Regions from separate parts of the Mesorhizobium sp. M6A.T.Cr.TU.014.01.1.1 genome, predicted to be linked through region 2. Evidence: predicted binding sites of a transcription regulator. Region 2 holds the regulator's gene; the other holds the start of a gene.
What was found. Region 2 encodes LexA, which represses DNA repair genes until DNA is damaged. Its sites were predicted from a motif close to TGTTCNNNNTGTGTTCNG; they were not measured.
Positions count from the first base shown of each region.

Region 1 (11,162 bases), on a different contig from region 2:
ATGAGGCTGCCGGCGGAGGTCTGGGTTGCTGTCATGAGCGCATGACTAGGCCGCTACCGGATGTATTTCAATTACCTGGCAGGTTATGGCGCTTCTCCCGGCTTTGCGGGGCGAGGAAACGCTGGTCGTCAACCCAGCGCCCGCAGTTTCGCCTTCACCTCAAGGAAATCCCGCCACGCCAGCTTCTTGTGCGCGGGGGTTCTCAAGAGATAGGCCGGGTGAAGGGTCGGCATGGCGGGAATGACAATGCCGGAGGCGGTCGTGTGGACGCGCCAATTGCCGCGCAGCCGCAGGATCCCCTCGGTGACGTTGAGAAGCGTCTTTGCCGAGGGGCCGCCAAGGTTGACCAGCACCTTCGGATTGACCAGCTCGATCTGCCGTTCGATGAACGGCCGGCAAATCTCGGTCTCGTGCGGTGTCGGCGTGCGGTTGCCCGGCGGCCGCCAGGGGATGACATTGGCGATGTAAGCCGATGTGCGGTCGAGGCCGATCGCAGCCAGCATCCGGTCGAGCAGCCGGCCCGAGCGGCCGACGAACGGCAATCCCTCTATGTCCTCGTCGCGGCCGGGCGCCTCGCCGACCAGCATGACAGCGGCATTCGGATTGCCGTCGGCGAACACCAGGTTCTTGGCGGTGTACTTGAGATTGCAGCCGTCAAACGCCGCCATGTGCTGGCGAAGCTCGTCCAGGGTTGCGGCCGTCATTGCCAACTGGCGCGCCAATGCCGCTTGCGCTTCGTCGGGCACCGTCGCTGTGCCCGACGGCGCGCGCACCGCCGGTGCCGCAGCTTGCCTTTCGCCCATTTCGGCGCGTGAGACGCTGGTCGAGCGTGGCAGTGCGGCGCCTTTTTCACCAGTTGGCGGCGTAACCGTCGCTGGCGCCCGCTCAGGTGGCCTTGACGCAGCCTCGGCAAACCTGTTCACCGGCTCGTCTTCGAGCGCTTCATCGACGCCCGCGCTGGCGTAGAAGGTCAAAAGGTCGGCGATATCAGGTCGGTTGTCTCGGGGAACGGCAGTCATGCCTTCACATTCGGCCGCGCGGCAGGAATTTGCAAGTTCAGCTCGACGGTATACGGGGATCCTGCACCAGATAGAACGTCCAGCGCGGTGTGTAGTCGGTGATCAGGTAATCGAATTTTGCTGTCTTCAGCGGGTCGATCTTGCCGCTCTTGAACAGCAGCCGGTCATAGGGTTCGAAGTCGCGATCGAAATCGGCAAAGCTGCTCGACCAGATGTTGTCAGGCGTCTTGTTGCGCTGGTCGAATGACAGGCCGTCGCCGAACACGCTCGGCCGGTGGAGCACCTCCTGGAGCTCGAACTGGAACTCGACCCAGGCCTGGCCGCTGTTGTTGAGCACGTCGATGCGCATATACATGAGGCCGTTGGCAAATTGGCCCGCGGTGCCGAACGGCTGGATCGGCTTTGTCGTGCGGATAGTCAGTGTAACCGGCGTTGCCGAATTCAGCTCTTCGGTGATGACAAGCGGGTCCTCCTTTGTCCCGACGCCCGAGGCGCTGGTGATGCGGAAGCCGCCGAGCTCGTCGGAAAAGGAGTAGGCTCCGGCCGCCCAGACCCTTTGCGGCTCGGCATGGGCGCCAATGGGCGCCAGCGGCAAAAGGGCCAAAACGAGCGCCCGGCAAATCCGTCCGGGCGAGGAAAAAAAGCGCGTCGATGAAAAGCCAGTCGGCCCGTATATGCGCATGGCGCGAAGTATGGACGATAAGCAAGCCGTCGAACAATTAAAAACGTGAGGGCGACGGCTCTCCTTGGAAATGAGCCTGGCCCAGATCGATGTTCGGGTGGACCCCAAATCGCGATTTTGTAGTACGATGCGCGACTTTTTGACGAAATCGGCATTGTCACGTCAGCGCCGGTTTCGCGTCGCGAATTGATGCGCTATGCAGCGGATAAGCCAGCAAGATGCGCAAATGCGCTCGCATGACCCCAAAAAGTGAAATCACTTTTTGGAAAGGATCATGCGAAAATAAAAGTTGCCAGAGTGTCCTTTGCGCGTCCAATGGGCGCGCGGCACTCTGGGCAGTGAGGGGTTGATGAGCGAGATCGAACGCGAAAGCATGGAATTCGACGTGGTTATCGTCGGCGCCGGTCCGGCCGGCCTCGCCGCCGCGATCCGTCTCAAGCAGGTCAATCCCGAGCTTTCCGTCGTCGTCCTGGAAAAGGGCGGCGAAGTCGGCGCCCACATCCTGTCCGGCGCCGTCGTCGATCCGATCGGCATCGACCGGCTGTTGCCGGGCTGGCGTGACGAAGAGGAGCATCCGTTCAAGACACCGGTCACGGCAGACCATTTCCTGGTCCTCGGCCCCGCCGGTTCGTTCCATCTGCCCAACATCCTGATGCCGCCGCTGATGAACAACCACGGCAACTACATCGTTTCACTCGGCAATGTCTGCCGCTGGCTGGCGACCAAGGCCGAGGCGCTGGGCGTCGAGATCTATCCGGGCTTTGCCGCCGTGGATCTTATTTACAGTGACGAAGGCGCGGTCACCGGCGTTGTCACCGGCGATATGGGCGTCGAGAAGGACGGCACGCATGGCCCGGGCTTCGCGCCGGGCATGGCGCTGATGGGTAAATACGTGCTGATTGGCGAGGGCGCGCGCGGCTCTCTGGCCAAGCAGCTGATCGCCAAATACCATCTTTCCGACGGCCGCGAGCCCGGCAAATATGGCATCGGCCTCAAGGAGCTCTGGCAGGTCAAGCCGGAGAACCACCGGCCAGGCCTTGTCCAGCACTCCTTCGGCTGGCCGCTCGACATGAAGACCGGCGGCGGCTCCTTCCTCTACCATCTGGAGGACAACCAGGTGGCGGTCGGCTTCGTCGTCCACCTCAACTACAAGAACCCCTATCTGTCGCCGTTCGACGAGTTCCAGCGCTTCAAGACCCATCCGGCGATCAAGGGCACATTCGAGGGCGGCAAGCGGCTGGGCTATGGCGCCCGCGCCATCACCGAGGGCGGCTGGCAGTCGGTGCCGAAACTGTCCTTCCCCGGGGGCGCGCTGATCGGGTGTGCCGCCGGCTTCGTCAACGTGCCGCGCATTAAAGGCTCGCACAATGCCGTGCTCTCAGGAATGCTGGCGGCCGAGCATGTCGCCGAGGCGATCGGCGCCGGTCGCGGCAATGACGAACTGGCTTCTTACGAGGCGGCATGGCGGGCGACCGACATCGGCAAGGATTTGAAGAAGGTGCGCAACGTCAAGCCATTGTGGTCGCGCTTCGGCACCGTCGTCGGCGTCGGCATTGGCGGCCTCGACATGTGGCTGAACACGCTGTTCGGCTTTTCGCCCTTCGGCACGCTGAAGCACGGCAAGGCCGACTATGCGACGCTGGAACCGGCCGCCAAGCATAAGAAGATCGCCTATCCGAAGCCGGACGGCGTGCTCACCTTCGACCGCCTGTCCTCGGTGTTTCTCTCCAACACCAACCACGAGGAAAACGAGCCTGTCCACCTGCTGGTCGCGGATATGGATCTGCAGCAGCGTTCCGAGCACGATGTCTTTGCTGGGCCCTCGACACGCTACTGCCCGGCCAGCGTCTACGAATGGGTCGACAAGGATGGCAACGCCGCCGCCGATCCCGAGGCGAAGGACGTGCGCTTCGTCATCAACGCGCAGAACTGCGTCCACTGCAAGACTTGCGACATCAAGGACCCGAACCGAAACATAACCTGGGTGCCGCCACAAGGTGGCGAGGGACCTGTCTACCAGAACATGTAGCCTATCAAACGGCAGTCCGCCAGAATCGCCGCGTCGGTCTCGACCGTCAGTCGGTGAGGCCCGCTACATTTGCGGCCTCTAAAAAACGTTGAAGCGGCGCGGCGCTTGTGGTTCCCTTCCTTCCTGACCCGGAGAGATGACCATGCGCGTGGCGATCCTGACGTGCCTTGCAGCGATTGGCGCCTTGTGCGGCTTCGCACCATCGGCATCGGCTGACACGAAGGTGCTGGTCAAGACCCGGACCTACGACATATCAGGAACCACGGGCGCCGCCCTGATCGGGGCCATGGACCGCAAGGGTCCAAAGAGGCACGGCTTCATGACACACGCCATCGCGCTGACCGCCTATACCGTAAATTGGGACCTTGAGGTTCGCAGGGAGGGTGGTGTCTGCCATCTGCGGCAGGCCAATGGGACACTCGATCTCACCTACACCTTGCCCCGCATGGCCTCAGCCGCGACGCCGGCGCTTCAGAAGCGCTGGAAGCGGTTTTTCGCGGGCGTTCGTGCCCACGAGCATAGCCACGGCCGCATCGCCAGGACAATGATGCGGGCCACCGAGAAATCGATCACTGGATTGGAGTTCGCCGACAACTGGTTGTGCAGCAAGACGCACCGCGAGGCGAGGCGCCGGATCAAGGCCGTCTATGCCGAATACGAGGCGAAACAGAACGCCTTCGACGCGCGCGAGCATCGCGACGGCGGCCATGTCGAGCACCTCGTTGGTGCCCTGCGCAAGCAGTAGGCGCTCAGCTTCGAAACTTGCCGTTCTGTGTCACGGAAGCGGTCGCGGTTTCATCTTCGTCGACCGGCTTTTTTTCTTCCGGCCTAAGCGAGAATTCCACCATCACCGGAAGATGGTCGGAGCCTGTGCCTCCCAGCCTCGACACCGAATGGATGAGAACCGCGCCCTTGCTGAAAACCTGGTCGATCGGCAGTCCGGCGAAGCGCAGGAAATCCGGCAGCTTGATATAGAGCCAGGTCGGCCCCGGCGAAGGCACCACTGTCAGCTTGCCAAGATCTGCGACGCGCCGGACGGCGGCACTCCACGGCACTGCGTTGCAATCGCATGCCAGGATCGACGTCTCGCCAAGCGAGGCGAGTTCCTCCGACAATCCGCCGATCTGCCGTGATTGGTTGCGCGGCCATGGCCAGGTGAGGTGCATGGCGGCGACGTCGACGTCGGTTCCGCCGAAATCGACCGTCGCGATGGCCATCGCACCGCGCCTGTCGCAGCGCGGTTGCGTACCGGCGGCAAACGGTCGTCTGGACAGCAGCGCAACGCCGAACACGCCATTGGGGTAGGGGCAGAGGATCCGGTAGGGGTAGGCGCTGGCAATATAGCCAAGCTCGGTCGTCCACATCTCCGACACTTCATCGAGAGCGATCACGTCCGGATTGGTCCGGCCGATCAGCGACAGCACTTTCTTCGGCGTCGGATTGTTGAACCGCAGGTTCATCTGCAGCAGGCGATAGACCGGCTGGTCATCGGGGTAGACCGTCTGGTCACCGGGGTTAACTTCGTAGGCTGCCTGGACCGGCCACAGGCGGGGCACGGGCAGCGCGTTCGACGTGGTGGCAAAGGCAGCCACGGCAAAGAGCAGCGCTGTGGCCGCCTGCAGGCGAAATGAAGTCACGAGCAGCGGCAGCGCGCAAAGCGCCATCAGCACGGCAAGGTGGACGCGGAAATGGGCGAAGGAATCGAAGGCCGGATGCAGCGTTCCGAAAAACCCGGCCACCAGCGCAACCGAGCAGCCGAGCATTGCGACGAATGCCACCGACGCCATCATGTTTCGAACGCGTGCCATCTACTTTGCTTATCGGCAGAAATGCAGCCAATCAAGATGACGAAATGCCCTGCCGCGATGTTATCATGCTACGGCCATGCTCCGGCCGATGAAGCCGATCGGTCCTACTGGAACGCCGTTTCCGAAAAGCTTCTGAGTTTGCGCGAATGCAACCGTTCCATCGGCATCTCGGCCAGCTTTTCCATCGCCCTGATGCCGATGGTCAAATGCTGTGCCACCTGCCGCTTGTAGAACTCGGTCGCCATGCCAGGCAGCTTCAATTCGCCATGCAGGGGCTTGTCGGAGACGCAAAGCAGGGTGCCGTAAGGCACGCGGAAACGGAAACCATTGGCTGCGATCGTAGCCGATTCCATGTCGAGCGCGATCGCTCGTGACTGCGACAGCCGCTGCACCGGCCCACGCTGGTCGCGCAGCTCCCAGTTGCGGTTGTCGATGGTGGCGACGGTGCCGGTGCGCATGATACGTTTGAGGTCGTAGCCGGAAAGGCCGGTGACTTCGGCGACCGCCTCTTGCAGCGCCACCTGGATTTCAGCCAGCGGCGGGATCGGCACCCAGACCGGAAGGTCGTCGTCCAGAACATGGTCTTCCCGCACATAGGCGTGCGCCAGCACATAGTCGCCCAGCGCCTGGGTGTTGCGCAGGCCGGCGCAATGGCCGAGCATCACCCAGGCATGCGGCCTGAGCACCGCAATGTGGTCGGTGATAGTCTTGGCGTTGGAGGGGCCGACACCGATATTGACCATGGTGATGCCGCCATGGTTCGGCTTCTTCAGATGATAGGCCGGCATCTGCGGCAGGCGCGGCGGCGCCACCCCAGCGCCAGGCGCGTTTTGCCCAGCCTTGGTGACGACATTTCCCGGCTCGACGAATTCGACATATCCGCCGCCGCCCTTCGCCATCAACTCGTGCGCACGGGCGACGAACTCGTCGATGTAGAACTGGTAGTTGGTGAACAGCACGAAATTCTGGAAATGCTGGGGACTGGTCGCCGTGTAGTGCGACATCCGGTGCAGCGAATAGTCGATGCGTTGCGCCGTGAACGCCGCCAGTGGCCTGGCTTCGCCTAACGCCACTTCGAACGTGCCGTTGGCAATCTGGTCGTCGGTGCCGTCGAGATCCGGCACGTCGAACAGGTCACGGATCGGCCGCCTGATGCGCTCGGCTGCGGTGCCGTCGACATGGGAGCCTTCCAGGAACGCGAAATGCAGCGGGACGGGCGTCGTCGATTCCGAAACCGTGACTGGAACGCCGTGATTGCGCATGATCAGGCTAAGCTGTTCGGTGAGATAGCGTTCGAAAAGGGCAGGCTGGGTGATGGTGGTCGAGAAATGCCCAGGCGTCGGCATATGGCCGTATGCCTGCCGCGAGTCGATCTGGGTGAACGAAGTCGTGGTGACGCCGACCTCGGGATAGAAGGCCCGGTAGCGCTTGTTGTTGTCGCCGCCTGCAGCGAGCGCCGTAAACGAATCGCGCAGGAATTTGGTGTTGCGGTCGTAAAGGACCTGCAAGGCCGCGACGGCCTTTCCGGCATCATTGAAGCTCTGCCGGCCAAACGGCTCCGGCATCACGACTGAGTCTATGGCTTGGGGATAGATTCGCTTTTCCATGACCCAATATAGAGGCTTGGCCATGCGGTTGGGAGGGGTATGCCGCCTTGAACGCGGCCAAAACATCGTTTTTCTTTTTCAGTGATTTCGATGAAGGTCGATTGGGATTTCGATGAAGGTCGATTGGCTCTAACCACGCCGCAGGCTGATCAACAGCACAAAGCCGACGCCGTTCTTCTTCAACGCCGGCGCTTCGATCGTCGAGCCGGCATCGGCGCGCATCGAGGGCACGGCCAGAACCGGCGCCGAAAGCACGGCCAGGATAAGCGCCGCCCGCGGCAGGAGTCGAAGGGTTTTCAGGGCGTTGGCGACGATGCGGTTCATGGCTTTTGCTTTTGTCTCTCGAGGTCTTTGTCGGTTCAGGGGCGAAAATGGTTCACGCAACCGAACCGGCAGGAATTGGCCTGGTCCCAGGAGCGGGCCGGACGGCCTGCCTCGGCGACGAGGATGGCGAACAACATTCCGAACAGGCTCAGCAGCAGGCAGACGATGGTGAAGCGGCGAGCGAGCATTGCGTGGTGTCTCCTTCAATACGCACGAAAATGCCCGAGCCCGACTGAACCGGCTCTGATGCCAGCGTTCATCTGCGGTTCAAATTCATTGACGAGTTGTTGAGTGCCCGCCGCCCACCGCGCCGTCGCCGGCCACGAGCGTCGCCGCAGTCTTGCTGCTGTCCCCGATCTTGCTGGTGATACGGACGAAGGACGCGCAAAAATTGCTGTTAAGTGCAGAAGGCGCGCGGCTCGCACGATCGATCCGTCCCAAACAGACGGCGAAAGCAAAAACGGGGCCTTCGCGGCCCCGTTTTCAAATTTGTGGCAGCGGAAACGATCAGAGCTTGTGCCAGGTCTGGCTCCTGCAGATCAGCCCGCCGAGCACGCAGCCGCTCATCTTGAGCGAGGCGCCTGAGACCGAGGCCTTGCCTGAGTAGGTCTTGTCGGTTTCCGGGTCGGTTATGGTGCCCGTATATTTGTTGGCGCCGGACACCTTGAACGAACCGATGCGCTTGCCGGCAAACTTGCCTGATTTGAGCGTGATGGAAAATGCGCCGCCGCCGCCAGCAATGGCGGCAGTCGAACCGGCTTGCGTTTTCCAGTTGCCTTCGATCGGATCGGCCCAAGCCGTGCCGGCCATGATCAATGTGGCCGCAAGGGCCATGCTGATTTTGCGAAACATGTTTCCTCCCTGTGGGCTTCCGGTCGGATGTTCCGCCCGTCCGGTCTGCCCTTTACGCAAACGTAAGCTAATCCACCTCCCGGCAAAACAAAAGCGGTGCCGCTGGGGAAGACTTCAGGATTTTCTGGCCGCCCGAGACGGTCTCGTCGGCGAAAAATGAAACGACGGGTATGCTGGCTTTGTCTCCCGTGGTTAGCGGAGTCTTGATTTGCGCCTCGCAAATTTTCGTCAAATTTAGCCCAAACCGGCGAAATTGCTGGCTTTGCATCCTTAACGAATTCCCGCGTTTACCTCTTGTTTTAGCTTTGTTTTCCTCAAATTAAGCACGCCACTTAACGACGGATTCAAGCCTCCGGTTCATTCTCGAAAGCATCGAAAGAGCGGCCGCCCCAAGGGTTATCAACAGATACCAAGGGACAGAAGGAGGCAGCTCTCGGGAGCCTGACAGGGGCTAGAACAGGGGATTGAAATGGCACGTTTTGAAATGCCTGAAGCCGGCTTCGGCGCCATGGGGGCAACTGCCCAGGCCGACATTCTTTTCGAACTGGGCATGATGTATGCGACCGGCCGCGATTGCGAGACCGATGTCGTCGCCGCTCACAAATGGTTCAACATCGCCGCGATCAAGGGCTCGGTCCGCGCCGCGGAACTGCGCTCGGAATTATCGGCCGCCATGTCGAAGGTCGAGATCGCCAGGGCGCTGCGCGAAGCCCGCGAATGGATGACGATGCACTAAGTTGGCCCTGAGTTCATCGGGCCCTGAGTTCATCAGGCATTGAGATCACCGACAGGGACGCTTCAGGTCGAGGCCGCGCAAGACGGCCGGACCGGTAAGAACAAGGCCGCGCAAGACGGTCTCACCAACAATGACGAGAACGCGGCAGGCTGGATACGCCAAGCTGCGCGACGGACAGGGAAGGCGAGCGGTTTTCGGGGCGCGGGAGCGTTCGGGATGGTTCGATCGACAAAAGCCGCGACCGGCCGGAACAAGGCCGGCGCGGCTTTTGCGTTTTCGGGACCATGATCCCAAAAAGTGGAAACCGGTTTTTTGGAAAAAGATCATGGTCAAACAGAAACGTTGCAGGCCCAATCGAGTGCCGCCGATGCGTCTAGACAGGCTTGGCGAAGGGTGAAATTCTCCCGCCCACTCTGGAAGAGGCGCGGCCGGGGCGGCCGCGCGAGAGTGGAGGAATATCACCATGAAGAAGTTGGGTATTTTGAGCGCGGCCATAGTAGGCCTGATGATGAGTGCGCCGATTGCCTTCGCCGACGACATCACCTTTTCGGTGGTCGGACCGATGACCGGTCAGCTTGCCACCATCGGCGACCAGTTCAAGCAGGGCGCGCAAGCCGCCGCCGACGCGATCAACGCGGCCGGCGGTGTCGACGGCCGCCAGATCAAGCTCGACGTCCAGGATGACCAGTGTGATCCGAAACAGGCGGTTTCGGTCGCCAACCGCATCGTTGCCAACGGCGTCAAGTTCATCGATGGCCATGCCTGCTCGGGCTCGAGCATTCCGGCCTCGGCTGTCTACGCCGAAGCCGGCGCGCTGATGATGAGCCCGGCTTCGTCCAACCCGGTGCTGACCGACGCGGCGGCGAAAGCCGGCTGGCCGACGATCATGCGCCTCTATACGCGCGACGATGCCCAGGGCGCTTTCATCGGCCCGTGGATCGCCAAGAAATATGCCGGCAAGAACGTCGTCATCATGCACGACAAGAGCGCCTATGGGCAGGGCGTTGCCGATGCCGTCAAGGCAACGATGAACCAGAACGGTCTCAACGAGATCCTCTACGAGGGCATCAACGCCGGTGAAAAGGACTACGCGGCGCTTGTCACCAAGCTGAAGGACCTGAAGGCTGACGTCGTCTACTTCGGCGGCTATCACCCCGAAGCCGGCCTCATCCTGCGCCAGTCGGCGGAACAGAACCTGAAGTATCAGTTGATCATGCCGGACTCGATTGCCACGCCGGAATTCTGGCAGGTTGCCGGTCCGGCCGGCGAAGGCACCATGTTCGTCTTCCCGTCGGATCCGCAGGCGAAGCCCGAAGCCAAAGAGGCCGTCGAAAAGATCAAGGCGGGCGGCTTCGTTCCCGAGGGCTTCACGCTGTTCTCCTATGCCGTGATCCAGGCCTTTGCCGAGGGCATCAAGCGCGCCGGCAGCGACGACCCGACCAAGGTTGCCGAAGCTTTGAAGAACGGCGAGCCGATCAGCACCGTCGTCGGCTCAGTCATTTTCGACGAAAAGGGCGACCTCAAGAACGTCAGCTACGACATCAACCAGTGGCACGACGGCAAATACGCGCCGATCCAGCCGTAACAATTGGCGTCGCCTTCGGTAAACGAAAATGGCCGGGTCTGACCCGGCCATTTTCATTGGGCATGCGATTGTGGCGGGAGTCGTCGACGTCGCCTTATGGATGAAGGGCAGCGGTCAGCCGTGGGCTTCCTCGGCAAAGCGAACCAGCACCGTCCCGTCGGTGACCTGCGCGCCCTCGACAGCGATTTCGGCGATCGTCCCGTCATGAGTAGCGGAAATGGTGTGCTCCATCTTCATCGCTTCCAGAATCAACAGCGGCTGGCCTTTGATGACGACCTCGCCCTTGGCTGCACGCACCAGCTTGACCAGACCCGGCATCGGCGCCCGCAGGCTGTCTGAACCGGCGGCGATTTCGTCGGCCCTTGCCAACGGGTCCGGCACCGCGAAGCTGTAACCGACGGCGCCTTCGAACACGGTGACGTTGCCTGGCCAGCGGGCGAGGCGAGGGGCGGCGCGAAGATCAAGCGGATTGGCGCTGTCATAAGGCGGCTCCAGTGCCACTTGGAAGCGCCCGTCCGGC
Region 1 covers NZ_RZPG01000008.1:12,166-23,327, reverse strand. The annotation lists gene EN885_RS10900 (helix-turn-helix transcriptional regulator) at 1-35, opposite strand, end outside; gene EN885_RS10895 (uracil-DNA glycosylase) at 129-1,019, opposite strand; gene EN885_RS10890 (hypothetical protein) at 1,057-1,701, opposite strand; gene EN885_RS10885 (electron transfer flavoprotein-ubiquinone oxidoreductase) at 2,051-3,730, shown strand; gene EN885_RS10880 (DUF922 domain-containing protein) at 3,873-4,475, shown strand; gene EN885_RS10875 (endonuclease/exonuclease/phosphatase family protein) at 4,480-5,538, opposite strand; gene EN885_RS10870 (AMP nucleosidase) at 5,643-7,103, opposite strand; gene EN885_RS10865 (hypothetical protein) at 7,275-7,469, opposite strand; gene EN885_RS33525 (hypothetical protein) at 7,505-7,657, opposite strand; gene EN885_RS10860 (DUF2147 domain-containing protein) at 7,977-8,321, opposite strand; gene EN885_RS10855 (sel1 repeat family protein) at 8,791-9,057, shown strand; gene EN885_RS10850 (ABC transporter substrate-binding protein) at 9,521-10,642, shown strand; gene EN885_RS10845 (acetyl/propionyl/methylcrotonyl-CoA carboxylase subunit alpha) at 10,757-11,162, opposite strand, start outside.
Region 1: EN885_RS10855 (sel1 repeat family protein) is a predicted target of LexA. The motif match lies at 8,617-8,634, and genes of this name have one in related genera.

Region 2 (11,162 bases):
GATGCTGCGTGTCGATGCGCCCGCTGACGCCATCGACATCGTCGGCACCGGCGGCGACAATTCGCACAGCGTCAACATCTCGACCGCTTCCGCCTTCGTCGTCGCCGCTTGTGGCGTGCCGGTGGCTAAGCACGGCAATCGCGGACTGTCCTCGCAGACCGGCGCCGCCGACGTGCTGACCGCGCTCGGCGTCAAGATCGATATCTCGCCGGAAACGATCAGCCGCTGCATCCACGATGCAGGCGTCGGCTTCATGTTCGCGCCGGCGCATCATCCGGCGATGAAGCATGTCGGCCCGACCCGCGTCGAGCTCGGCACCCGCACCATCTTCAACCTGCTTGGCCCGCTCTCCAATCCGGCTGGTGTCAGCAGGCAGATGGTGGGCGTCTTCTTGCCGGAATGGATCATGCCGGTGGCCGAGACGCTGAAGGCATTGGGCGCCGAACACGCCTGGGTCGCCCATGGCGACGGCTATGACGAAATCACCACCACTGGCGAAACCCAAGTGGCCGAGCTGGTCGGCGGTGAGATCCGCAGCTTTACGCTGACCCCGGAAGCAGTCGGGCTGAAGCGGCACACCAAGGACGAGTTGCGCGGCGGCGACGCCGCCTATAACGCCCAGGCGCTGCGCGACATGCTGGGCGGCGCCGCCGGCGCCTTTCGTGATACGGTGCTGATGAACGCCGGCGCCGGACTGGTGGTGGCTGGCAAGGCGACGATGCTTGCCGACGGCATGGCGACGGCGGCGCAAGCCATCGACAGCGGCCGGGCGCTGCAAGTGCTCGACCGGCTGGTCGAGATTTCGAACGGATAGAGCCGTGTCTGATATCCTGCGCAAGATCGAAGCCTACAAGCGCGACGAGATCGCGGCGGCGAAGGCGCGCGTGCCGCTTGCCGAGATCAAGGCGCGGGCGAAGGACACCGATGCGCCGCGCGGCTTTCTCTCGGCCCTTGAAGCCAGGCGCAAATCCGGCAGCTTCGCGCTGATCGCCGAGATCAAGAAGGCGAGCCCTTCCAAGGGCCTGATCCGAGCCGATTTCGATCCGCCGGCACTGGCCAGGGCCTATGCGAAAGGTGGCGCCGCCTGCCTCTCGGTGCTGACCGACGCGCCGTCCTTCCAGGGCGCGCCTGAATTCCTCACCGATGCGCGCAGTGCCGTGACATTGCCCGCCTTGCGCAAGGATTTTCTGTTCGAGCCTTATCAGGTGTTCGAAGCCCGTGCGTGGGGCGCTGACGCCATCCTGATCATCATGGCGAGCGTCGATGACGCCGTGGCCAGGGAGCTCGAAATGACGGCTTTCGAGCTCGGCATGGACGCGCTGATCGAGGTGCATGACGAAGCCGAGACGGAACGCGCGCTGAAACTGTCGTCACGGCTGATCGGCATCAACAACCGCAACCTCCGGACGTTCGAAACCAGTCTCGATACTTCGGAGCGGCTCGCGACGATGGTGCCGGCCGACCGCCTGCTGGTCAGCGAGAGCGGTATTTTCTCGCACGAAGATTGCCGCAGGCTGGAAAAAAGCGACATCGGCACCTTCCTCGTCGGCGAGAGCCTGATGCGGCAACAGGACGTGGCCGCCGCAACGCACCTGCTTTTGACGGGCAAGGCGCCGGCTCATGCATCGGCCCGAAAATCGGAATCGATTTTCGGAGAGCACGATGCATAAATCCAAAGTGTTAGAGCGTGCTATGTGCGTCCAAACGGACGCACGTCGTTCTAAGGCCGTCTGACGATGACGGCTGCCCTCACCCATCTTGGCGCGAAAGGCGAAGCCAATATGGTCGATGTCGGCGACAAGGCGGAAACGACCCGCACGGCGATCGCCGAAGGTCTTGTCTCGATGCGGCCAGAAACGCTGAAGATGATCCTCGACGGCGATGCCAAGAAAGGCGACGTGCTGGGCACGGCGCGCATCGCCGGCATCATGGCGGCCAAGAGGACGCATGAGCTGATCCCGCTCTGTCACCCGCTGCTGTTGACCAAGATATCCGTCGACATCGAACCGGACGCGACGCTGCCTGGCCTGAAGGTCACGGCGCTGGCCCGCGTCACCGGCAAGACCGGCGTCGAGATGGAGGCGCTGACCGCCGTCTCGGTCGCTTGCCTGACCATCTACGACATGGCTAAGGCGGTCGACCGCGCCATGGTGATCTCCGGCATCAGGCTGGTGGAAAAGACCGGCGGCAAATCCGGCGTCTACAAAGTAGGCGCCCAAGGGGCAGGCCAATAATGGCGCTGCTTCCGGTTGCCGACGCGCTCGAGCGCCTGCTTGAAGATGCTGCGCCCTTGCAAGCTGAAAGCGTCACCCTGATGGACGCCGCCGACCGGATACTGGCGGACCCGCTCACGGCGCTCCGCACCCAGCCGCCCTTCAACGCGTCCGCCATGGACGGCTATGCAGTGCGGGCCGAGGATGTCGCCTCCGTGCCGGCAACACTTGCGGTGATCGGCATGGCGCCGGCCGGACGCGGCTTTGCCGGAACAGTCGGCCCGGCGCAGGCCGTGCGCATCTTCACCGGCGCGCCGCTTCCCGCAGGCGCTGACACCATCGTCATCCAGGAGAATGTCCGCGACCTCGGCGGCGGCAGCATCGAAGTGACCGCGTCGACGGTTGAAGGCCGCAACATCCGCCGCCTCGGGCTCGATTTCTTGAAGGGCGACGTTCTGCTGGAGAAAGGCCGCCTGCTTGATCCGGCGGCGTTGTCGCTGGCAGCGTCGGCCAACCATCCGCAGGTCAGTGTGGTGAAACGGCCGCTGGTCGCCATCATCGCCACCGGCGACGAATTGCTGCCGCCAGGCAGCGACCTTGGCCCGGACCAGATCATCTCGTCCAACGCCTATGGCGTCGCTGCCGCGGCCCGCTCGGTCGGCGCCAGCGCGCTCGACCTCGGCATCGCCCCCGACCGCAAAGAGGCGATTGCCGCGCTGGTGAAAAAGGCAGTTAACGCAGGGGCTGACGTCATCGTCACGCTGGGCGGCGCCTCGGTCGGCGACCACGACCTCGTCCACGACGTGCTGACCGGCGAAGGCATGACGCTCGATTTCTGGAAGATCGCCATGCGGCCCGGCAAGCCGCTGATGTTCGGCCGGCTGGGCGACATCCGCTGCATCGGCCTGCCCGGCAATCCGGTGGCGAGCCTGGTCTGCACGCAGCTCTTCCTGAAGCCGCTGCTTGCGCGGCTTGGCGGACGCGCCTACCGGCAGGACATGCGTCAGGCGCGGCTCGGTGCCGCCATGGCGGCCAACGATATCAGGCAGGACTATGTACGCGCCGTGGTGAAGGAAGACGCCGGCACGCTCAAGGCGACGCCGTTCGGCATCCAGGATTCCTCGATGCTCAGAATGCTGGCCGACGCCAACGGGCTGATCGTGCGCGAGCCATTCGCTCCCCCCGCAGCGACAGGCACCGCCTGCAGCGTGCTGATGCTACGCTGAACAAAACGTCAACGCATTCATTAAACTTTAAACAGTTGCGGAACACAACTGGAACAGATAGTGTTTGTTCTGGGTTTGTTTTTCTGATTCTGTTGGGGGTCGCGATGCTGACACGCAAACAACATGAGCTGCTGATGTTCATCCACGAGCGGCTGAAGGAAAGCGGCATTCCGCCCTCGTTTGACGAGATGAAGGAAGCGCTCGATCTCGCGTCCAAATCGGGAATCCATCGGCTGATCACGGCGCTGGAGGAGCGCGGCTTCATTCGCCGGCTGCCCAACCGCGCCCGCGCGCTGGAAGTGCTGCGCCTGCCCGATTCGATCGCGCCCGGCCTCAATGCGGCACGCAAATTCTCGCCGAGCGTCATTCAGGGCAGCCTTGGGCAGGGCAGCCTCGGCCGACAGATCAAGCCGGCGCCGTCACGCATGCCTGCGGCCGGCAATGACGACGACGTCGTTGCCACTGTCTCCATCCCGGTGATGGGCCGCATCGCTGCCGGTGTGCCGATCGATGCCATCCAGCACCAGACGCATTCGATCTCGGTGCCACCGGACATGATCACCGGCGGCGCGCACTACGCGCTGGAGGTCAAGGGTGATTCGATGATCGAGGCCGGCATCTTCGACGGCGACACGGTCATCATTCGCAACGCCGACACCGCCCAGCCTGGCGAGATCATTGTCGCCCTGGTCGACGAGGAGGAAGCGACGCTGAAGCGGTTCCGCCGCAAAGGCGCCTCGATCGCCCTGGAAGCCGCCAACCCGGCCTATGAGACGCGCATCTTCGGGCCGGACCGGGTCAAGGTGCAAGGCAAGCTCGTCGGATTGATCCGACGTTACTGAACGGCAGCTTTCTTGGGTTTCTCAGGCTTACGGTATGGCGGCAGGCCCCTCGCCTCGCGCGAAAATCTCCGCTGCTCATGCCAAGGCCTATATGGCTGTTTGACGGCAAAACGGATTTCTGCGCGCGTCGTCGCCGATAGCGGATCGAAAAAGACGGCGGCACTGCCCATGCGAGCGAGCTGCCGTTTGGTCACGACGAGGACCAGCGGGTTGCGGCAGGGATTATAATAGGCCGTGGCATCGTCGATGACGATCAAGTCCGCAAAGGCACAGGCTGGCCGCGCGATTTTGCGGTCGTCGGCGAGCGCGATGATCGCGCCGGACGGATGCCGGGCGAGGCACAGGCCGGCAGTGCAATAGAAAGGCGCTCCCGGCGGCAGGTCGGCCGGGTCGGCGATGTCGAACCGCACGTCTCCTTTTTCGAACGTCTCCGGCTCGACAATGGTCGCTGAAGTCAGCGCATGTTTCCAGTTGTCGGTGGTGAATTCGTTCGAGCGCACCCGGTTGACGGCAAGTTCGCCGCCGCCGATCGGCAGCGCCACCAGATGCGCATCCTCCGAGATCAGCACGTCGGGGGTTCGCGTCTCGGAAATCGTCAGCAGGCCGGCAAGCGCAAAGGGAAGTGCCGCAAGCCGCAACCATGTCGTCGCCATCGTGGCGATGACCAGGGCGACCGTCACCAGCAGAACCGACTGCAACGAAATCAGCCCGACTGCATCGACCGGCGAACGTTCGGAGATCCATCCCGATATTGCAATCATGGCCGTCAGCCCCTTGCCCATCATGTAGAGGAAAGGTCCGTCGAAGCCGAAAGGCATTGCCAAGGCGCTGACGACCGCCAGGAACATGACGACCGTGACGATCGGCATGACGGCCAGATTGGCAAACAGACTGAGCGGCGAGACGCGCTGGAAGTGCCAGATGGCGAAGAGCGCGGTGGCGCTGCCGGCAATGATGGAGGTCATGGCGATGGTGCCGGTTCCAGCGACGAGCTTCCGCGTGACGAAAGCGGCCGGTGACCGTCGTTGTGGCGGCGCCGTGGCCTTGTCGGCACGATAGTCGGACCAGCCGGCATAGGCGCCCACGAGAGCCGCGGTCGCGGCGAAGGACATCTGGAAGCTTGGGCCGACCACCTCGTGCGGCGACACGACGATGACGGCGATGGCTGAAATCGTAAGATTGCGCATGGTGAGCGCAGCCCGGTCGAACAGCACGGCGACAAGCATTACCGCGAGCATGATGAAGCTGCGCTCAGCCGCGACCGCGATGCCGGAAAAAATGAGATAGGCAGCGATGGAAAGGAGTGCGGCTGCAGCCGCATATTTTTTGACCGGCCGGCGCGACGAAAAATCGGGAAACAGCGCAAAGGCGCCGCGCAGCAATCCCATGATGGTGCCGGCGACAAGCGCCATGTGCAGGCCGGAAATGGAGATGATGTGGTAGATGCCGGTGCGCCGCATCGATTCGTTGATCTCTTCGGGGATGCCGGCACGCACGCCGACGATCAGCGCAGCGGCAATCTCCCCCTCGGCGCCACCGATGCTGTCCCTGATATGGTCGGCGATGGTTTCACGCGCCTTTTCGATCGACGAAGAAAGGCGCGCTGCTAACGGTGCATCTTCGGAAGCGACGATCTTCGGATTGCCGAGGAAAAAGCCACTGGCGCCGATACCGGCGAAATAGCTGTCAAAGGAGAAGTCATAGCTGTCGGGCCGAACCGGGCCAGTCGGAGGCAAAAGCCTTGCATAGCCGGTTGCCACCGAGCCTGCGGTCATCTCAGCGGGAATTTTGCGTGCCGAAACCCTGACACGTTCCGGTGCATAACGCAGTGTCGGCCGGGCGGTCGATATCACGTCGAGGGTCAGCCTGATCCGGCCGTTCGCCATCTGGTCGAGCCTGACGACGCGGCCGGTGAGTTGGGTCTGGATTACCGAACCGAGCATCTGCGTTCCCGCGCGCCAGGTTTCAACCTTGGCGGCGAGCACACCGAGCGCGCACAGCAACGCTGCCATGAAACACAAATGTGTTTTGCGCCATGACCGCGTGACCGCTGCGCACAATGCCGTGAGGACCACCACGGCAATGGGCTGCGGAAAGTCCGGTTCCACGGCAAGCGAGAAATAGACGATCACTCCGGATGCCAGGAAAACCGGCACCAGCAGGAAGGCGACGCCGCGGTCGAGCTCCATGCCCGCCGCCGAAACCACGCTGTTGCGGATAGCGGATAGTGAAAGACGGCGGAAATGAACGACAGGCCCGGGTATTGGAGCCGGTATTGGGGCGGAGCGGTCCGGCGAGAGAGGCTGGATGCCGGGTTGCGACGCAGGCAGCGAAACGGGTAGCGGCTCGACGGGAGAAACGTCGGCAAACAGCGATCGTTCGCTGACGCTCGCGATCGCGCCCTCGCTCTCGTCCACGCCGCGGCCTGGTCCAGCCATCGGGTCTGCCCCTTGCGCCCTTGACCTCCTATGCTACATGAACGCGCGACGCGCGAAAGTCCGCGCAACCACATCGGTTTCCTGCGCTTGCCCGAGAGTTCCATGTCCGACAAGGTCGTCACCCGTTTTGCCCCCTCGCCCACCGGCTTCCTGCATATTGGCGGGGCCCGGACGGCGCTGTTCAACTGGCTGTATTCGAAACACACCGGCGGCAAGATGCTGCTGCGCATTGAAGACACCGATCGTGAGCGTTCGACCGATGCGGCAACCGCCGCCATTCTCGACGGGCTCTCCTGGCTCGGCCTCACCTGGGACGGCGAGCCGGTATCGCAGTTCGAGCGCGCGCCGCGCCACCGCGCTGTCGCCGAGGAGCTGGTGCGCCTCGGCAAGGCCTATTACTGCTATGCGACGCCGGCTGAGCTGGAGGCGATGCGTGAGAGCGCGCGGGCCAAGGGGCTGCCTCCCCGCTATGACGGCCGCTGGCGCGATCGCGACCCGTCGGAGGCGCCGGCCGGCGCCAAGGGCGCCATCCGCATCAAGGCGCCGGCCGATGGCGAGACGGTGGTGCATGACCTCGTGCAGGGCGATGTCCGCTTTCCCAACAAGGATCTCGACGATTTCATCATCCTGCGCTCGGACGGCAATCCGACCTATATGCATGCCGTCGTCGTCGACGATCACGATATGGGCATTACCCACATCATCCGCGGCGACGACCATCTGACCAACGCCGCCCGCCAGACGGTGATCTATCGGGCCATGGGCTGGGACGTGCCGTCGATGTCGCATATCCCGCTGATCCATGGCGCCGACGGCGCCAAGCTGTCGAAGCGGCACGGGGCCCTCGGCGTCGAAGCCTATCGTGCCATGGGCTATCTGCCCGAGGCACTGCTCAACTACCTGGCGCGGCTCGGCTGGAGCCACGGCGACGACGAGATCATGTCGATCGCCGACATGATTGCTTGGTTCGACATCGGCGACGTCAACAAGGGAGCCGCCCGCTTCGACTTCGCCAAGCTCGAGGCGCTGAACGGCGTGCACATGCGCCGCATGAACGACGCCGAATTGCTCGATATCTTCATCGCCACCTTGCCCTATCTCGAAGGCGGCCCGGCGATCGCAGCGCGCCTCGATGACACGCGCAAGGCGCAGTTGCTTGCCGCCCTGCCAGGCCTGAAGGAGCGCGCCAAGACGCTGGTCGAGCTGGCCGACGGTGCCGCCTTCCTGTTTGCCGAGCGGCCGCTGCCGATCGACGAGAAGGCGGCTGCATTGCTCGGTGGTGACGCGCGCGAGATCCTGCGGGGCGCGCACGCGGCGCTGAAGACGATTTCAGGCGATTGGACGGCCGAAGCGGCGGAAGCAGCGATCCGCGAATATGCGCTGGCCGGCGGCCATAAGCTCGGCGCCGTGGCCCAACCTTTGCGTGCCGCGCTCACCGGCAAGAGCACCTCGCCCGGCGTGTTCGACGTGCTTGCCGTGCTTGGTCGTGAGGAAAGCCTGGCGCGCGTCGCGGATCAAATCGATTAGCAAAACTGGCCCAAGAAGATTGGCATTGAAAGGTGGGTTTCGCAGTGCAACATTAGGTCTTGGCCCAATTTGGCACGCAAATCCAATTGCGGGCGCAAACGCGCGGACTCCGATCCTTTCGACGTGTTGCGTTGCAGATATTTCGCCTTTGCCGGCATGAGAAAACCAAAAGGAGTTTGCAATGTCCGAAGCTGCGACAAAAATGGAATTTGGCGGCAAAACCCAGGCGTCGACTGCAAAACTTGAGTTCGGCGGCAAAACTCACGAACTCAAGGTGCGAAGCGGCTCGGTCGGACCTGATGTCATCGATATCGGCTCGCTTTACAGCACCACCGGGGCCTTCACCTACGATCCCGGCTTCACGTCGACGGCAAGCTGCGAGTCGGAGATCACTTTCATCGACGGCGATGCCGGCATCCTTTTGCATCGCGGCTATCCCATCGACCAGCTGGCCGAGCATGGCGACTTCCTCGAAGTCTGCTATCTCTTGCTCTACGGCGAATTGCCGACCAAGGCGCAGAAGGACGATTTCGACTACCGGGTGACGCGCCACACCATGGTGCATGAGCAGATGTCGCGCTTCTTCACCGGCTTTCGCCGCGACGCGCACCCGATGGCGGTGATGTGCGGCGTGGTCGGCGCGCTGTCGGCCTTCTATCACGATTCCACCGACATCTCGGACCCGTATCAGCGCATGGTCGCATCGATGCGGCTGATCGCGAAAATGCCGACGATCGCGGCGATGGCCTACAAATATCACATCGGCCAGCCCTTCATTTACCCGAAGAACGAGCTGAATTTCGCGGCCAACTTCCTGCATATGTGCTTTGCCGTGCCGTGCGAGGAATACAAGATCAACCCGGTGCTGGCCCGCGCGATGGAGCGCATCTTTATCCTGCACGCCGATCACGAGCAGAACGCCTCGACATCGACCGTCCGCCTCGCCGGCTCGTCGGGCGCCAATCCGTTTGCCTGCATCGCAGCCGGCATCGCCTGCCTGTGGGGACCGGCCCATGGCGGCGCCAACGAGGCGGCCTTGAACATGCTGGGCGAGATCGGCCATGTCGACCACATCCCGGAATTCATCGCCCGCGCCAAAGACAAGAACGACCCGTTCCGGCTGATGGGTTTTGGCCACCGCGTCTACAAGAACTACGATCCGCGCGCCAAGATCATGCAGAAGACCGCACATGAGGTTCTGGGCGAACTCGGCATCAAGGACGATCCGCTGCTCGACATCGCCATGGAGCTGGAGAAGATCGCGCTGACCGACTCCTATTTCATCGAGAAGAAGCTTTATCCGAACGTCGATTTCTATTCCGGCATCACGCTGAAGGCGCTGGGCTTCCCCACCACCATGTTCACGGTGCTGTTCGCAGTCGCCCGCACCGTCGGCTGGATCGCGCAGTGGAAAGAGATGATCGAGGATCCGCATCAGAAGATCGGCCGCCCACGCCAGCTCTATACAGGTGCGCCGGAACGCGACTACGTGCCGATTGCGAAGCGGTAAAAAGAAAAAGTGAGTAGTGAGTAGTAAATAGGAATTTTCTTCACTACTCACTACTCACCCCTTGATGTACTTCATCACGACCCCCGCTGCGATGTCGCCCGAAGGTCTGTCGACGGCCATGCGTCTGGCCACCTCGGCAAAACCGTCCTTCTGCCATGCGCGATAGGGGGTGTCGGAAAACAGCGCCTCCAACTGCCGCGCCAGATAATGCGGCCGCACATATTCGTTGTAGTTTTCCGGCACGACCGGACGGTCGGCGATGAGATTTGGCAAGGCGGCGCTCCATACGGTGATCAGGCGCTGGGCCATCCGCATGACCGGATCGAGCCGGTAGCAGGAGATCATCGGCACACCCGACAGCGCCAACTCCAGCGACACCGTTCCCGATGCGATCAGCGCCGCATCGGCCTTGCCGAAGGCCTGCCATTTGCGCTCGGTATCAAGGATGATCTCCGGATTCTCGTCCCAGCTTGCGACCGAAGCCCTGACCAGGTCGGCGACATGCGGCACCGTCGGCAACAGCAGGCGCAAGCGGTGTCCGCGCGCGCGCAGGATCGAGATCGTCTTGCCGAATGGGCCGACCAGCCGTCGCACCTCGCCGCGACGCGAGCCGGGCAGCACAAGCAGTGTCTTCACACGATCGTCGGACAGATCGCGCGGCAGGCTTTGCGCCTTGGCAGCGCCGAGCACGCCCGGATCATGTGTGAGGCGATGGCCAACATAGGTGCCGGGCGGACCGCCGAGGCGTGCGAGTTCCTTCACTTCGAAAGGCAGGATGCAGAGGATATGGTCGACATACGGTTTCATCGCCACCGCCCTGCCCGGTCGCCACGCCCAGACGCTCGGGCAGACATAGTGAACGATCGGGATCGTCGGATCGGCGGCGCGAACCTTCTTCGCCACGCGCAGCGAAAAATCCGGGCTGTCGATGGTGATGAGACAGTCGGGCTTTCCACCAGCGACCGCGCTGGCCGTCTGGCTGATCCGCCGCATCAGGCGCGGCAGGTCGCGCAGGATGGCGCTCAAGCCCATCAGCGCGATCTCGCCGCCGTCGAAGAGCGGCGTGAGGCCGAGCGCCTGCAAATGGCGGCCGCCGATGCCGACGAGCCGGACCTCGCGGCCGGTCGCGCGCTTGAGCGCCTCCACGATGTCGGCACCAAGCAGATCGCCGGATTCCTCGCCGGCAACGATGGCGATCTTCAGCGGTTTGTCAGTCGCCATGCGCCGGCTCCGCAGCGGGCAGGCCAATCACGAACAGGCCGAGCGCATTGGCGCGTGCGACGACGGTGGGGCCTTCAAGAACCAGCGAGCGGCCGGCTTCGACGGCAATGCCGGCAAGTCCGGCGGCATGCGCCGCCTCGATCGTCTGTGGGCCGATGGAGGGCAGGTCCGCGCGCAACTCCTGG
Region 2 covers NZ_RZPG01000017.1:119,116-130,277, reverse strand. The annotation lists gene trpD (anthranilate phosphoribosyltransferase) at 1-814, shown strand, start outside; gene trpC (indole-3-glycerol phosphate synthase TrpC) at 819-1,670, shown strand; gene moaC (cyclic pyranopterin monophosphate synthase MoaC) at 1,737-2,234, shown strand; gene glp (gephyrin-like molybdotransferase Glp) at 2,234-3,439, shown strand; gene lexA (transcriptional repressor LexA) at 3,544-4,281, shown strand; gene EN885_RS20130 (ComEC/Rec2 family competence protein) at 4,275-6,719, opposite strand; gene gltX (glutamate--tRNA ligase) at 6,822-8,246, shown strand; gene gltA (citrate synthase) at 8,428-9,756, shown strand; gene lpxB (lipid-A-disaccharide synthase) at 9,811-10,977, opposite strand; gene lpxI (UDP-2,3-diacylglucosamine diphosphatase LpxI) at 10,967-11,162, opposite strand, start outside.